DNA from 2 places in the Pseudomonas sp. PSKL.D1 genome. Region 2 is predicted to be linked to the other one. Evidence: riboswitches for the same ligand, from Rfam matches in the RefSeq annotation. Region 2 holds a riboswitch; the other holds the start of a gene.
The links. Region 2 has a riboswitch for thiamine pyrophosphate ahead of thiC (phosphomethylpyrimidine synthase ThiC). Riboswitches for the same ligand answer to the same signal wherever they lie in the genome.
Positions count from the first base shown of each region.

Region 1: linked by a shared signal. The riboswitch ahead of PVV54_RS13155 (TenA family protein) and the one ahead of thiC (phosphomethylpyrimidine synthase ThiC) in region 2 are both predicted to bind thiamine pyrophosphate.

Region 1 covers NZ_CP118607.1:2,942,479-2,949,847, reverse strand. The annotation lists gene PVV54_RS13160 (Ig-like domain-containing protein) at 1-2,414, opposite strand, end outside; TPP riboswitch at 2,666-2,771, shown strand; gene PVV54_RS13155 (TenA family protein) at 2,806-3,453, shown strand; gene tenA (thiaminase II) at 3,456-4,115, shown strand; gene PVV54_RS13145 (TolC family outer membrane protein) at 4,253-5,581, opposite strand; gene PVV54_RS13140 (HlyD family type I secretion periplasmic adaptor subunit) at 5,583-6,911, opposite strand; gene PVV54_RS13135 (type I secretion system permease/ATPase) at 6,918-7,369, opposite strand, start outside.
Region 2 covers NZ_CP118607.1:599,485-606,853, forward strand. The annotation lists gene PVV54_RS02495 (LysR family transcriptional regulator) at 60-950, shown strand; gene waaA (lipid IV(A) 3-deoxy-D-manno-octulosonic acid transferase) at 962-2,233, shown strand; gene PVV54_RS02505 (TolC family outer membrane protein) at 2,387-3,820, opposite strand; TPP riboswitch at 3,981-4,087, shown strand; gene thiC (phosphomethylpyrimidine synthase ThiC) at 4,247-6,133, shown strand; gene cytX (putative hydroxymethylpyrimidine transporter CytX) at 6,250-7,369, shown strand, end outside.

The DNA of each region.
Region 1 (7,369 bases), 2.3 Mb from region 2:
CACACTTCCAGCGTGCCATCGCCGCTGAAGCCACCTTGCGTCGCTTCGTTGGCCAGTTGCGCGGCTGCCGTGATGCGCCGCGGGTCCATGCTGTAGCCGAAGCCGCCGTCGGTCTTGATGGTCCAGGGCGCGGTGTCGGTGCCGTCGGAGCGGCCGAAGATGAACTCGCGGTGGCGGGCGGCCTTGATGCGGTCCTTGTCGGCCTGGGCCGTGCGGTCGATCGTCAGCGGGATCATGCGCAGGCCTTCGGCTTTGCCGGGTTTGGCAGGTTCATAGGCGGTCGGGTCCATGCTCTGGTCCTGGCCGCTGTAGGGCTGCACCAGCAGTTGCATGAACTTGCCGACCACCGGGTCGCCGTTGTCCCACTCCGGGCCTTTGCTGGTTTGCTTGATCACCGCCTTGTACTTCTCGGACAGCACGTCAGCCAGCGAGATGGCCTGTTTCGGGCCTTTGCCGGTGTCGTGCTCCATCAGGTTGACGAAGTACAGCTTGTCGCCCGCCTTGATGCCGTTTTTGCCGAAATTGATGATGATGTCGTAACGCTCGGCGATGCCTTGCAGTGGCAGGATGCCGTTGTTGTCCTGCAGGTTGCCGTCACCGTTGAGGTCCAGCGTGCCGTCGAACGGCACGGCGTGTTCCATGATGTTGCCGTCGTTGGCGATCATGTGGAACGGCACCCGGGCGTAAGACAGGTTGGAGCCGGACGGGCCTTTGAACTCACCGCTGTTACCCGCGATTTCCCGCACCACGGCAAACTTGAAGTAGCGCGACACCGAGCCGTTGAGGATACGGAAGCGGTAGCTGCGTGCCCGTACCTTGAGCTTGGGCTGGTATTGCCAGTTGACCAGGATCTGGTCGCCCAGGAAACCGTCGGTGTTGAACGGGTTGAACCACAGCTGGCCGTTCTGATCCCAGGCCTTGTCGGCGATCACCAGGTTGACGTCGTAGTCGCGGTTGCCCCACGGCATGCCCGCGCCGCTGGGGAAGCGCAGGTTGACGCCGTCCTGCAGGGCTTCGTTGCCGCGGTCCAGCGCGCTGTAGTAGTTCATCATCACGGCGTTGCCTTTGTAGACGTTCTGCGCCGTGAAATCCATCATGTGGTCGTGGAACCAGTGGGTGCTCATGGTTTCGCGCCAGTCACCGCGGATCTTGATGCTGCCGTTCTGGCAGGTTTTGAGGCCGGGGGAGGCATCGTTGACGAACAGGGTTTCGCCGGGCGAGCAGGGGAATGCGGCGCGGGGGTCTTCGGCACGGGTGTTGATGGTGTCGTAGCCGGCCAGCTGGATGGGCCAGCGGTAGTCGTAATACTGGCCAGGGAAGAAATAGGCGTTGGCAAAGCCATCGCTTTCGGCCGGGGAGTGGCCGTTGTGCTCGTGGGTGGAAATGGTGTGCAAGCCAAAGCCCGCGTTGGCGGCCGGGTCGATAGGCAGGGCGTTGTAGTGGCGCATCAGCACCGGCTGGCCATAGCGCACCATCAGCAGCTTGACCGGGAAGGTGCCATCGAAGGTCCACAATGACTTGTGGTTTTGCAGGGGCATGTTCGGGTGAAAGCGGGTGTCGATGCCTTTGGTGGTGCCGAGGGTGGTGGGGATGTCCGAGGTTTGGTAATACAGCCCGCCCGGGGCGAACTCGCCCACGGCATAGTTGTGCAACTGCTTGCGGTCACGCAGCCCCTGGTTGATGCGCGCCCCGGCCTGCGCGGTCTTGAACGCCGCCTGGGGGTAGAACTCGTTCCAGCGCTGGTGCGACCAGCCTTTTCCTGGTGGCCGGCCTTCTGCTGGCGAGCCTACCCCGTTGCGGTTCAGGAACATCTCGATCTGTGCCTTCCATGGGTTGCGGTCGAGCACGTTGGAATACTGGGTAGGGAACGGGTACAGGCCCGGTTGCTTGAGGAAGGCTTCCAGGGCATTGCCGTTGGGGCTGCTGCGGGCGACCACATCCGGGTCTTGCGCGGGCGCGGCACCCAGCGTTGGCACGGGGAAGGTCAGCGCGGGCGGCGGCAGGCTGGGGTCGAGTTTTTCCGGGCCGAATTCTTCGAACAGCAGCAGCTGCTGGGTGAAAGGCTGCGCGCCGAACAGCGGGCTTGGCTTACCGTTGGTAGGGTAATTGCGTGAGGTTTGCAGGGCAGGCGGCAGTACGTTGTCGACCCGGTTGGTCGAGCGGTCGCCGTACACCCCATCCTTCAGCTCCAGCGAGCCTTCATTGGCCTCGGGTAGATTGAACAGGTTGAGCAGTGCCGGGTTGGGGTCGGCCGGCTGATCGTCGAAGTGCGATGGGTCTGTCGGCGGAGGCTGGCTGACGTCGTCCAGCGACGACGCCATCAACGGCCCTTGCCCCAGGCCGAGTATCAGCGCGGCAACGGCGGTAAGTTGGAAGGCGTGGCGGTTGGGGTGGGTCACGGCAGGGGTTTTCATTGCCTTGTGCCTCGCTCGCAGCTAAATGGCTGGGGGCCATCAATGGCGTTTTGCCTCGTTTGTAAGGGCTGGAGCAACGGATGTGCCAACTTCAAGGCCAGTAATACTTTGTTAAACAAACCCTTGCGCGGCCTGATGTGCACTAAACACTGGGGTGTCAATAAATGGGTGATGGCACCCACAAGCGGGGTAAAACCGTGGCCCAGTTCTGGTGGGTGGGTGACAAAACCTTAACAACTGCGGTATACCTGCAGGCCTCCAAGGGGAGCCCGGCAACGGGCTGAGAAACCGCTGGCGCGGTGACCCTTCGAACCTGATCCGGATCATGCCGGCGAAGGGATGGGATGAAAAAACCTGCCTTTTTGCCGGCCCCCACTGCGAGGCCGCAACCATGACCGAACGCTTCACCGAAACCCTTCGCCGCCAAAGCCTGGCCACCTGGGACGCCGCCGTTGGCCACCGTTTTGTCCGCGAGCTGTGCGATGGCAGCGTGGCCGACCCGGTCATGATTCGCTACCTGGTGCAGGATCACCGCTTTCTCGACAGCTTCCTGACCCTGCTCGGCGCAGCCATCGCCACCGCCGACACCTTCGAAGCCCGCCTGCGTTTCGGCCGCTTTGCCGGGATGATTTCCAGCGACGAGAACACCTACTTCCTGCGCGCCTTCGAGGCGCTGGATGTCAGCCCCGTGCAGCGCACCGAACCCGCAGACACTGTGCCTACCGCGGGCTTCAAGGCGATCATGCGCGAAGCTGCCGCCACGCGCTCCTACGCCGCTGCGCTGGCCGTACTCAACGTCGCCGAAGGCCTGTACCTGGACTGGGCAACCCGAGCACCCAAACCACTGCCAGCCAGCTTCGTTCACGCCGAATGGATTACCTTGCATGACAACCCTGCCTTTAGCGAATTCGTCGGGTTCCTGCAAAGCGAGCTGGACCGCGTGGGGCCGCAAGAGGCCGCGCTGAGCAGCGACTTCTTTGCCCGCACTGTGGCGCTGGAGCTGGCCTTCTTCGACGCTGTGTACGACGAGGCGGCGTAAGCATGGATATCTTCCAGCGTTTGAAAACCGCCGCCGCGCCGCAGTGGGCCAGCTACGTCGACCATGAATTCGTGCGGCAGATGGGCGAGGGTACCTTGCCCGAAGCTGCCTTTCGTGTGTACCTGGTGCAGGATTACCTGTTCCTGATCCAGTTCGCCCGTGCCTACGCGCTGGCGGCCTACAAGAGCCGCCTGCCGTCGGACATCCGCGCGGCCCAGGCGGGGCTGGCGGCGATTCTGGACGAAACCGAACTGCACCTGCGCCTGTGCGCCCGCTGGGGGCTGAGCAAGGCGGATATCGAGGCGGCACCCGAGCACCAGGCTACGGTGGCCTACACCCGTTATGTACTCGACTGCGGCGCGGCAGGTGACCTGCTGGAGCTGCATGCAGCGCTGGCCCCCTGTGTGATTGGCTATGCCGAGATCGGCAGCCGGCTGGCGGGGCAGATTGGCGATTTGAGCGGGCACCCGTATCGGGAATGGATTGGCGAGTATGCCGGGGCGGCGTATCAGGGCGTGGCGGCGGCGGCGCGTGAGCACCTGGATGTGCTGGCGGCGCGTAGCATGACCGAGCAGCGCTTTGTGGAGCTGGCGGGGATTTTTGGGCAGGCGTCGAAGCTGGAGGCGGACTTCTGGCAGATGGGGTTGGCGCAAGGTTTGTAAGAAACGGGCGCCGCTTACGCGCCGCATCGCGGATAAATCCGCTCCTACAGGGAGTCGCATTCCTTTGTAGGAGCGGATTTATCCGCGATGCGGCGCGTAAGCGGCGCTCGATCCAGGCATCTCATCGCTATCAGGTTCTAATTGCTCACCACCAACTCCGGCCCCAGGTAATCATTGACCAGCCGGATATCATCATCCCCCAAACTCCCCACCGACGAGGCCAGCCGTAGCCGCGACATCAAATACCGCAGCTTGGCCTCGAACAAATCATGCCGCGCCACGAACAACAGTTCTTCGGCATTGAGCACATCGGAATTGGTGCTGGTGCCGCCTTCCTTGAACCCCTTGCGAGCCGACAGCAACGAGCGCTCGTTGGACGCCACTGCCTTTTCCAGCGCCCGCACACGCAAGGCGCCGCTCTGCACGCCGCGAAACTCGCGGGTTGTGCCCGTAATGACCTCCTGGCGGGTGGCATCGAGCTCGTCCAGGGCTTTGGAACTGTTGGCACTGGCCTGCCGGGTCAGGGCGCTGACACTGCCGCCGCTGTACAGCGGAATGTTGATCTCCAGCCCGATCGAGCTGTAATGGTTGCGCTGGTTCAACTCGGAAATCGACTGGCTTTCGCCTGCGGTATACCCCGCCACAAAATCCAGGGTCGGAAAGTGCCCGGCCCGGGCGCGTTTCACTTCTTCTTCTGCAAGCTCATAACTGTGCCGCCGGGCATGAATCAGCGGGCTGTCGGCCTGGGCTTTCACCAGCCAGTCCTGCAGGTTGCCGGGCAGCAGCGGCGGGGTGGCGAAACCGGGTTGCAGCGTGGTCAGTGACTGCGGCGTTTCACCGATGTATTCCTCCAGCTTGCGCCGGGCATTGACCAGGTTGTCCTGCGCTTCGATCAGTTCGGCCTCGGCCAGGTCACGGCGAGCGGCGGACTCGTCGATGTCGGTGATGGTGCCGTCGCCCAACTCCATGCGCCGTTTGGCCGAGGCCAGTTGTTCTTCGAAGGCGCTGAGCTTGGCTTTGGCCAGGGCAATGGTTTCGCTGGCCAGCAGCACGTTGAAGTAGCTGTCGGCCAGGCGTACGGCTGCGTCCTGGGTCTTGGCGTCGAACACGGCCACGCTGTAATCGGCGCGCTGCTGGCCCTGGTGGTATTCGGCCATTTTCTGTTTGTTGAACAACGGCTGGCGCAGGCGCACGTTGGCGCCGCGCGAGTCATAGTCCAGGTCGCGGTCCAGGCCGTTCTGGCGCTGGCTGCCGTTGACCTTGTTGTTGTAGGCCGAAGCGTTGATCTGCGGCAGCAGGCCGGCCTGGCCGATGGCGCGGTTTTCCAGGCCAGCCTGTTGCTCGTGCACGGCGGCCTGGTAGACCGGCCCTTGATACTGCAGCAGGTCCCAGGCTTGCTTGAGGTCCATGGCGCCGGCGGGTGCTGCCAGGCCCAGCAGGCAGGCGAACAGGCAGGAGCGGTGCATGTCATTGCTCCTTGAACGCGCTGTCGACGCGTTCCAGCATGGGTTTGAGCAGGTAGCTGAGCAGGTTGCGCTCACCGGTCTTGATGGTGACGGTGGCCGGCATGCCCGGGCGGATGTGGTTGCTGCCGAGCAGGTCCATGCCCTCGGGGGTCACTTCCACTTGCGCCAGGTAGAACGGTTGCTTGCTTTCTTCATCCATCAGGCGGTCGGCGGAAACGGTCTTGACCCGGCCGGGGATGTTGGGGGTGTGCGCGTGGTTGAATGCCGGGAAGGCCAGGTCCACGGCCAGGCCCGGCACCATCTTGTCGATGGCCTGCACCGGGATCATGGCGTCGACTTGCAGCGGCTCGTCCAGGGGCACCACTTCCATGATGCGCGCGCCAGGCTGGATGATGCCGCCGACGGTAGCGATGCTCAGGGCCTGGACCATGCCATCGATGGGCGAGCGAATGACGGTGTGGTTCACCTCGTAATCCAGCGCCCTCAGGCGGTCGGCCAGGGTGGTGTTTTCCTTGGCGGTGTCGGTGAGCTGGGATTCCACTTCCTTCAGGTAGTCGTGCTGGCGCTGCAGGATGCGCAGTTTGATCTCGGTGGCCTGGCTGCGGGCGCGTGCGATGTTGTTGAGGTTTTCGGCCTGGCCGGCAGACAGGTCGGCGTTACTGCGCTCCAGTTCCAGCAGGCGGTTGCGCGGCACGTAGCCTTCAGCGGCCAGCGTGCGGGTGCCTTTGAGTTCCTGATTGAGAAAGCCCAGCTGTGTGGAGCGGGCGCCATACACCTGTTGCAGGCCCTTGAGCTGCGTGGTGGAGGCGCTGAGGTTTTCTTCAAGGATGTTGATTTCGCCCGCCAGCCCGGCGCGGCGGGTGTCCAGCAGGCGTTGTTGCAGGTCCATGGCGGCTTGCAGCCGGGGGTCGTCGGCGTAGCGTTCGAGCAGTTCGGGGTCGAAGGTGATGGTCTTCTGGTCGTCCCGTTCGGCCTCCAGGCGGTTGTGCACGGTCTTGCTGACAATGTACTGGGCGCTGACGGCGCCTTGCTCGGCCACCGCGTGCAGGGCATCCAGGCGTACCACCGGCTGGCCCTTTTTCACCACATCGCCTTCGCGCACCAGGATGGCTTCCACGGTGCCGCCGGTGAGGTGCTGCACCGCCTTGCGGTTGCTGGTGACCTTCACCGTGCCGGTGGCGACGATGCCGGCATCCAGCGGCGCCAGCCAGGACCACAGCAAAAAGCCGCCAAAGCCGGCCAGCATCAGCCACAGGCCGGCCCGGGCGGGTTTGCCGGTGTCCAGGTCGATCAGGCCCTTGGCATCGGCGGGGATCATCTCGGTGTGCATGGTCGGCTACTCCCGTACTTTCACGGCGGCCAGCGGCGCGGCGGCGCCGGCGGGGATCACACTGGCCTTGCGCAGTGCGGCAAACACCTCATCGCGGCTGCCGAGCATCTGCACGCCGCCGTCGCGCAGCATCAGCACGTTGTCGACGGCGCACAGCACATTGGGGCGATGGGAAATCAGTATGACCGTGGTGCCACGGGCCTTCAGTTCGGCCAAGGCATCGACCAGGGCTTTTTCACCGAGGTCGTCGAGGTTGGCATTGGGTTCATCGAGCACGATCAGGCTGGGTTCGCCATACAGTGCGCGGGCCAGGGCAATGCGCTGCTTCTGGCCACCGGACAGTGGGCTGCCATCGGTGCCCAGGCGCGTGTCGTAACCGTGTGGCAGGCGCAAAATCATCTCGTGCACGCCGGTAACCTTGGCAGCGCGGATGACCGCGTCGCTGTCTACCTCGCCAA
Region 2 (7,369 bases):
ATTCTAGCCATCGCGCAGTTGCGGTAAAGTCATTACCTATCTGTATTGGAGATGGGTTGATGGCTGACCAATGGAGCCTTGAGCAACTGCGACTGTTTGTACGAGTCGCCGAGTTGCGTTCGTTTTCCGCCGTGGCGCGCGAGCAGCGCAAAGCGCAGTCGGCAATCAGCAACGCAATTGCCCTGCTTGAAGAAGACCTGGGTGTCACCCTGTTCGAGCGCAGCAGTGGCCGACAGCCCAAGCTGACGCAAAGTGGCACTGCGCTACTGGAAGATGCCCGGGAACTGTTGCGCCAGTGTGAGCGCCTGGATGGCCGTGCATTGGCTTTGATGCGGGGCCAGGAGGCGCTGTTGCGCGTGGCTCAGGATGAAGCGATGCCCTACCAGCCTGTCATCGACAGCCTGGATGAACTGGCCAGCCATTACCCTTATCTTGAAGTGCAACTGGCCAGTGGTGCCCAGGGTGATGTAGCGCGCAAGCTGGTGGAACGGCGTGCCGACCTTGGGCTGTTCTTCCAGCATGAGAGCATTCCGGCATCGCTGGAGCGGCGAGCCTTGGGGAGTGTGGAAATGGTCACCGTGTGTGCAGTGGACCATCCCCTTGCCCGGGAGCAACACGTCACCCGCCAACAGTTGGCGCGTCACAGGCAACTGCTTATCACCCCGCAGCAAAGTGGATACCCTGGCGGGGAAGCAATAAGCCCCCACATCTGGCGGGCCGACAGCTTCTACGCCATGGCCGAACTGTTGATGCGCGGCCTGGGTTGGGCCTGGCTCCCGCGTCATGTGGTGCAGTACCCCACGTACCAGGCGCAGATGGTCGAACTGGCCAGCGATTGGCGCCCGCCCGCCTTGGTCGTCGAATTGGCCTGGCGCCGCGATGAACCTTTGGGCCTGGCCGCGCAATGGTTGGCTGAGCGCTTTGCGGTGCACTTGCGCGCGATCGGTTAAACTCCGCCGCCATGAACAGAACTCTCTATACCGCGTTGTTCCACCTGGGCCTGCCGCTGGTTGCGCTGCGCCTGTTCCTGCGTGCACGCAAGGCGCCAGCCTATGGCCAGCGCATTGGCGAGCGCTTTGCCTGCAACCTGCCGGCCATGCGTCAGGGCGGGATCTGGGTGCATGCCGTTTCGGTGGGTGAAAGCATCGCCGCCGCGCCCATGGTGCGAGCGCTGCTTAAGGCTTACCCGGACCTGCCCATCACGCTCACCTGCATGACCCCGACCGGTTCCGAGCGAATTCGCGCCATGTTTGCCGACGAGCCGCGTATTCAGCACTGCTATTTGCCCTACGACCTGCCGTGGGCAGCAGGGCGTTTCCTCGACCATGTGCGCCCGCGCCTGGGCATCATCATGGAAACCGAGCTGTGGCCAAATCACATTCACCAGTGTGCCAAGCGCGGCATTCCCGTGGCGTTGGCCAATGCACGGCTGTCCGAGCGTTCGGCCCGTGGCTACACGCGCTTTGCCAACCTGACCCGGCCAATGCTGGCCGAGATGAGCCTGATTGCGGTGCAGACCGAAACCGAGGCGCAGCGTTTCCGTGACCTTGGTGCGCGGCCGGCGTGCGTGCAAGTTACCGGTTCGATCAAGTTCGACCTCAAGGTCGACGAGCAATTGCTGCCCCGTGCCCGCGCCCTGCGCCAGCAGTGGGGGGCTGAGCAGCGCCCGGTGTGGATTGCCGCCAGTACCCATGAGGGTGAGGATGCACTGATTCTGCAAGCCCATCGGCAATTGCTGCAGGTTCATGCTGATGCGTTGCTGATTCTGGTGCCGCGTCACCCGGAGCGGTTCGATGCGGTGAATGCTCTTTGTGCCGAGCAGTTCGCCACCGTACGCCGTTCCACAGGAGCGCCCGTCGACGGCGAAACCCGTGTGCTTCTCGGTGACACCATGGGGGAGTTGCTGTTCCTCTACGCCTTGGCAGACATCGCCTTCGTCGGCGGCAGCCTGGTCGCCACTGGTGGTCACAACCCGCTTGAGCCAGCGGCGTTGTCATTGCCGGTCATCATGGGGCCGCATGTGTTCAACTTCCTGGAGATTAGCGCGATGCTGCGTGAAGCCGGGGCGTTGCAGCAGGTCGATGATGCCGACGGGCTGGCCGCAGCAGTGCGGCAGCTGATCGAGTTGCCGCAGGATGCCCGACGCATGGGTGAGGCGGGCAGGGCGGTGATGAAAGCCAACCAAGGGGCGCTGCAGCGACTGCTGGATGGTCTGGACCAATTGCTCGGCTGACTAAAGTGTTGCACGGACTGTGTGGGAGCGGCCTCGTGTCGCGAAAGGGCTGCGAAGCAGCCCCAGATTTTCAGCTTCGCAGCTGAACTTGCCGGGGCCGCTTCGCAGCCCTTTCGCGACGCAAGGCCGCTCCCACACAGGCCAGCGATTGTCTCAAGGTCGGCGTTCGAAGTTCTTCGCTGCCGCCGCAGCCAGGTCCGGCGGCAGGAAGTCTTTGTCCGGGTTGTAATCGGCTTTCAAATACCGTTTCAAGTCCACCAGGTCCTGCGGGCTCAATGTCCCCGCCGCCTGCTTCAAACTCAAATTGTCCAGAATGTAGTCATACCGGCTGTTGTTGTAATCACGCACCGATGTGTAAAGCTGGCGCTGTGCATCCAACACATCGACGATGTTACGCGTACCGACTTGGTAGCCGATTTCGGTGGCCTCCAGTGCACTCTGGTTGGAAATGATCGACTGCTTGCGCGCCTGGACCTGTTCCACATCGGTATTTACGGCCCGGTGCAGGTTGCGCGTGTTTTCCACCACCTGGCGGCGCAGGCTTTCGCGTTGTTGCTCGCTCTGGCTCAGGCGCTGATAGGCCTCGCGCACTTGCGAGCTAGTCAGGCCGCCGCTGTAGATCGGAATATTCAACTGCAGGCCTACGCTGGTCTGTTCGACGTCGCCGCTATAACGCACACCTAGCTGCGAAGGGTTGGTGAAACCAAGGTTGTCGTTGTCACCCTTCTGGTACTTGGCCACCGCATCCAGGGTTGGCGCATGGCCGGCCTTGCGCTGACGCAGGGTCTCTTCGGCGGCAGAAACCGCGTAGTTGGTGGCCAGCAGGTTGAGGTTCTGCTTACCCGCGGTTTCGACCCAGGCCTTGGCGTCGTTGGGGGTCGGTACCTGAATCGGCAAGGTGTGGACCACGCCCTGGATCGAGCTGTACTCGCGGTTGGTCAAGGTAACCAATGCCTCGAAGGCGTCTTGCACCTGGCGCTCGGCAATGATCCGGTTGGCCCGGGCAGTGTCGTAGCTGGCCTGGGATTGAAGCACGTCGGTCTTGTCCGACAGGCCTACATCGAAGCGCTCATTGGACTGGTCCAGCTGGCGCTTGAAAGCCGCCTCTTCAGCCTTGGTCGCAGCCAGGTTGTCCTGGGCACGCAGCACGGCAAAGTAGTTTTGCGCGGTTTGCAGGATCAGGTTCTGTTCGGTAGCCGACAATTCCAGTGCCGCCTGTTCGTTGACAGCTTCGGCAGCCTGTAACTGGAACCAGCGGTCAGCGCGGAAGATTGGCTGGGCCAGGGTCGCGCTCCACGCGTTGCCGCTGCGGTTGGAGGTGATGGACGGCTCGTCCAGCTTGGTCCGGGTGTTCATCATTTCGGCGCCGGCCGAAAGGTTGGGCAGCAAGCCCGCGCGGGCCTGGGGCACCACTTCGCGGCGGGCGCCATAATCGGCGCGTGCGGCGGCAAGATCGGCGTTGTTGTCGACTGCTTCCTGATAAACGCTAACCAGGTCGGTTTTAACTGTTGTGGGCACATCCGCTGCCCAGACCACTCCGTTGGACGCACAAGACACGGCAATCGCCAGTGAGAGTTTGCGCAGCATAAGGGCAATCCTTGTACGAAATTTAATTACTGAACTGTTGAGTATCGAATGGCTGGTCAGTGTAGTGCCATGCGCCCCCGGCAACAATCGCCGGTTACGCCTTTCATCATTCCGTGATTTACAAGCTTGGCTTTGCCGACCACTCCAGCTTAGACTGCGCACGTTCTTGTCGGGGTGCCTTGATGCAAAGGCTGAGATCGCAAAGTTGCGGATCCCGTTGAACCTGATCAGGTTAGCGCCTGCGTAGGGAACAAGATTGCTCGCCTTCCCGGGGAGCCTCTTGTGCCAGGTCCGGGAATGTCTCAGCTGCAACGCAGCCCAAGGCACCTCCACGTATCCGGCACTGCACCCATCAATGGGTGCGTCCGCGCCTTTCAGGTTCACCCCGACATTCTGCCCGCAAGGAAGACGTCTGGAGAGCCTGTGATGAGCAAACAAGAAAAAACGATCAACCTCAGCGAGTCGGCCCAAGTCGACCAGCAGTCCGTGCAACCCTTCCCGCGTTCGCGCAAGGTGTACGTCGAAGGCTCGCGCCCGGACATCCGCGTACCCATGCGCGAAATCAGCCTGCACGACACCCCCACCGACTTTGGCGGCGAATCCAACGCCCCGGTGCTGGTGTATGACACTTCCGGCCCTTACACCGACCCCAACGTCATCATCGACGTGCGCAAGGGCCTGGCCGATGTGCGCTCTGCCTGGATTGACGCCCGTGGCGATACCGAACGCCTGGGCGGCCTGAGCTCCAACTTCGGCCAGCAGCGCCTGAACGATGCCGAACTCGCCAAACTGCGCTTCAACCACGTGCGTAACCCGCGCCGTGCCAAGGCCGGCGCCAACGTCTCGCAGATGCACTATGCCCGCCAAGGCATCATTACCGCCGAGATGGAATACGTCGCCATCCGCGAAAACATGAAGCTGCAGGAAGCCCGCGCCGCCGGCCTGCTGAACCAGCAGCACGCGGGGCACAGCTTTGGTGCCAGCATCCCGAAAGAGATCACCCCCGAGTTCGTGCGCGAGGAAATCGCCCGCGGGCGCGCCATCATCCCGGCCAACATCAACCATACCGAGCTGGAGCCGATGATCATCGGCCGCAACTTCCTGGTGAAGATCAACGGCAACATCGGCAACAGTGCGCTGGGTTCGTCCATCGAAGAAGAAGTGGCCAAGCTGACCTGGGGCATCCGCTGGGGTTCGGACACGGTCATGGACTTGTCCACCGGCAAGCACATCCATGAAACCCGCGAGTGGATCATCCGCAACTCGCCGGTACCGATTGGTACCGTGCCGATTTACCAGGCCCTGGAAAAGGTGAACGGCATCGCGGAGGACCTCACTTGGGAGCTGTTCCGCGACACGCTGATCGAACAGGCCGAACAAGGCGTGGACTACTTCACCATCCATGCGGGCGTGCTGCTGCGCTACGTGCCGCTGACCGCCAAGCGTGTGACCGGCATTGTCAGCCGCGGCGGTTCGATCATGGCCAAATGGTGCCTGGCGCACCACAAAGAGAACTTCCTGTACACGCACTTCGATGAGATCTGCGAAATCATGAAGGCCTATGACGTCAGCTTCTCGCTGGGCGACGGCCTGCGCCCGGGCTCGATTGCCGACGCCAACGACGCTGCTCAGTTTGGTGAGCTGGAAACCTTGGGTGAGCTGACCAAGATCGCCTGGAAACACGACGTGCAGTGCATGATCGAAGGCCCGGGCCACGTGCCGATGCAGCTGATCAAAGAGAACATGGACAAGCAGCTGGAGTGCTGCGACGAGGCGCCGTTCTATACCCTCGGCCCGCTGACCACCGACATCGCGCCTGGTTACGACCACATCACCTCCGGCATTGGTGCGGCAATGATCGGCTGGTTCGGGTGCGCCATGCTCTGCTACGTCACGCCCAAGGAACACCTGGGCCTGCCGAACAAGGATGACGTCAAGACCGGCATCATCACTTACAAGATCGCGGCCCATGCGGCGGACCTTGCCAAAGGCCACCCAGGCGCGCAAATCCGCGACAACGCCTTGTCCAAGGCGCGTTTCGAGTTCCGCTGGGAAGACCAGTTCAACCTGGGCCTGGACCCGGACACTGCACGCGCCTTCCACGATGAAACCCTGCCGAAGGAATCGGCCAAGGTGGCGCACTTCTGCTCGATGTGCGGGCCGAAGTTCTGCTCGATGAAAATTACCCAGGAAGTGCGTGAATACGCGGCCAATCTGCGCATCGACGCGGTGGATGTTTCTGTTGAAGAAGGCATGCGGGAGCAGGCCGAGCGGTTCCGCCAGGAAGGCAGCCAGCTGTACCACAAGGTGTAAAAAGCCCGGGGCGGCACCTGCAGGGGTATGCGATCTCCTGTGGGAGCGGCCTTGTGTCGCGATCGAGGACAACGTCCTCGCCAAGCCAACCACAATAACTTCTGCCGAGCGCCATCATGACATCCCCCAGCCACTTCTCCCCCGACCACGCGGTCCCCATCAGCCAGCGCCCCTTCAGCGGCCGTGACCTGTTCACCCTCTGGTTCTCCCTGGGCATAGGCCTGATGGTCCTGCAGGTAGGCGCCATGCTGGCCCCGGGCCTGGGCCTTGCCGGTGCCATGCTGGCTATCGCCCTCGGTACCGGTGTAGGCGTGCTGCTGCTGGGGGCTGCCGGCGTCATCGGCAGCGACACGGGCCTGTCGGCCATGGCCACCCTGCGCCTGAGCCTGGGCCGCCACGGCGCTCGGTTGCCGGCGGTACTCAACTTGCTGCAACTGGTGGGCTGGGGCGCGTTCGAGATCATCGTCATGCGTGATGCCGCAAGCTTGCTTGGCGCGCGCACCTTTGGCGAAGACAGCCTGTGGAACAGCCCGTTGCTCTGGACCCTGTGCTTCGGTGGCCTGGCGACTTTGCTGGCGGTCAGCGGGCCATTGGCGTTCGTGCGCAAGGTGCTGCGCAAATGGGGTATCTGGGTACTGCTGGGCGCGTGCCTTTGGTTGACCTGGAACCTGTTCGCCAAAGCCGACCTGGCCGACCTGTGGCAACGCGGCGGGGGCGGCTCGATGTCGCTGGCGGTGGGTTTTGACATCGCCATCGCGATGCCGCTGTCCTGGTTGCCGTTGATCGCCGACTACTCGCGCTTTGCACGGGGTGGCAAATCGGTATTCGGCGGCACTGCACTGGGCTACTTCATTGGCAATACCTGGCTGATGAGCCTGGGCGTGGCCTACACCCTGGCGTTCGCTTCCAGTGGTGAGGCCAATGCGTTGCTGTTGGCGCTTGCCGGTGCAGGCATCGGTATCCCGCTGCTGCTCATCTTGCTGGACGAATCGGAGAAGGCCTTTGCCGACATTCACTCGGCGGCCGTTTCCACCGGGCTGCTGGTGCCTGTGAAGGTCGAGCACCTGGCCTTGGCCATCGGCGTGCTTTGCACCCTGATTGCGTTGCTGGCGCCACTGGCGCAGTACGAAAACTTCCTGCTGCTGATCGGCTCGGTATTCGCGCCGCTGTTCGGGGTGGTGTTGATGGACCACTTCGTGATCCGTCGCCGCCGTGCGCCTTCGGTTGTGGGCGGTT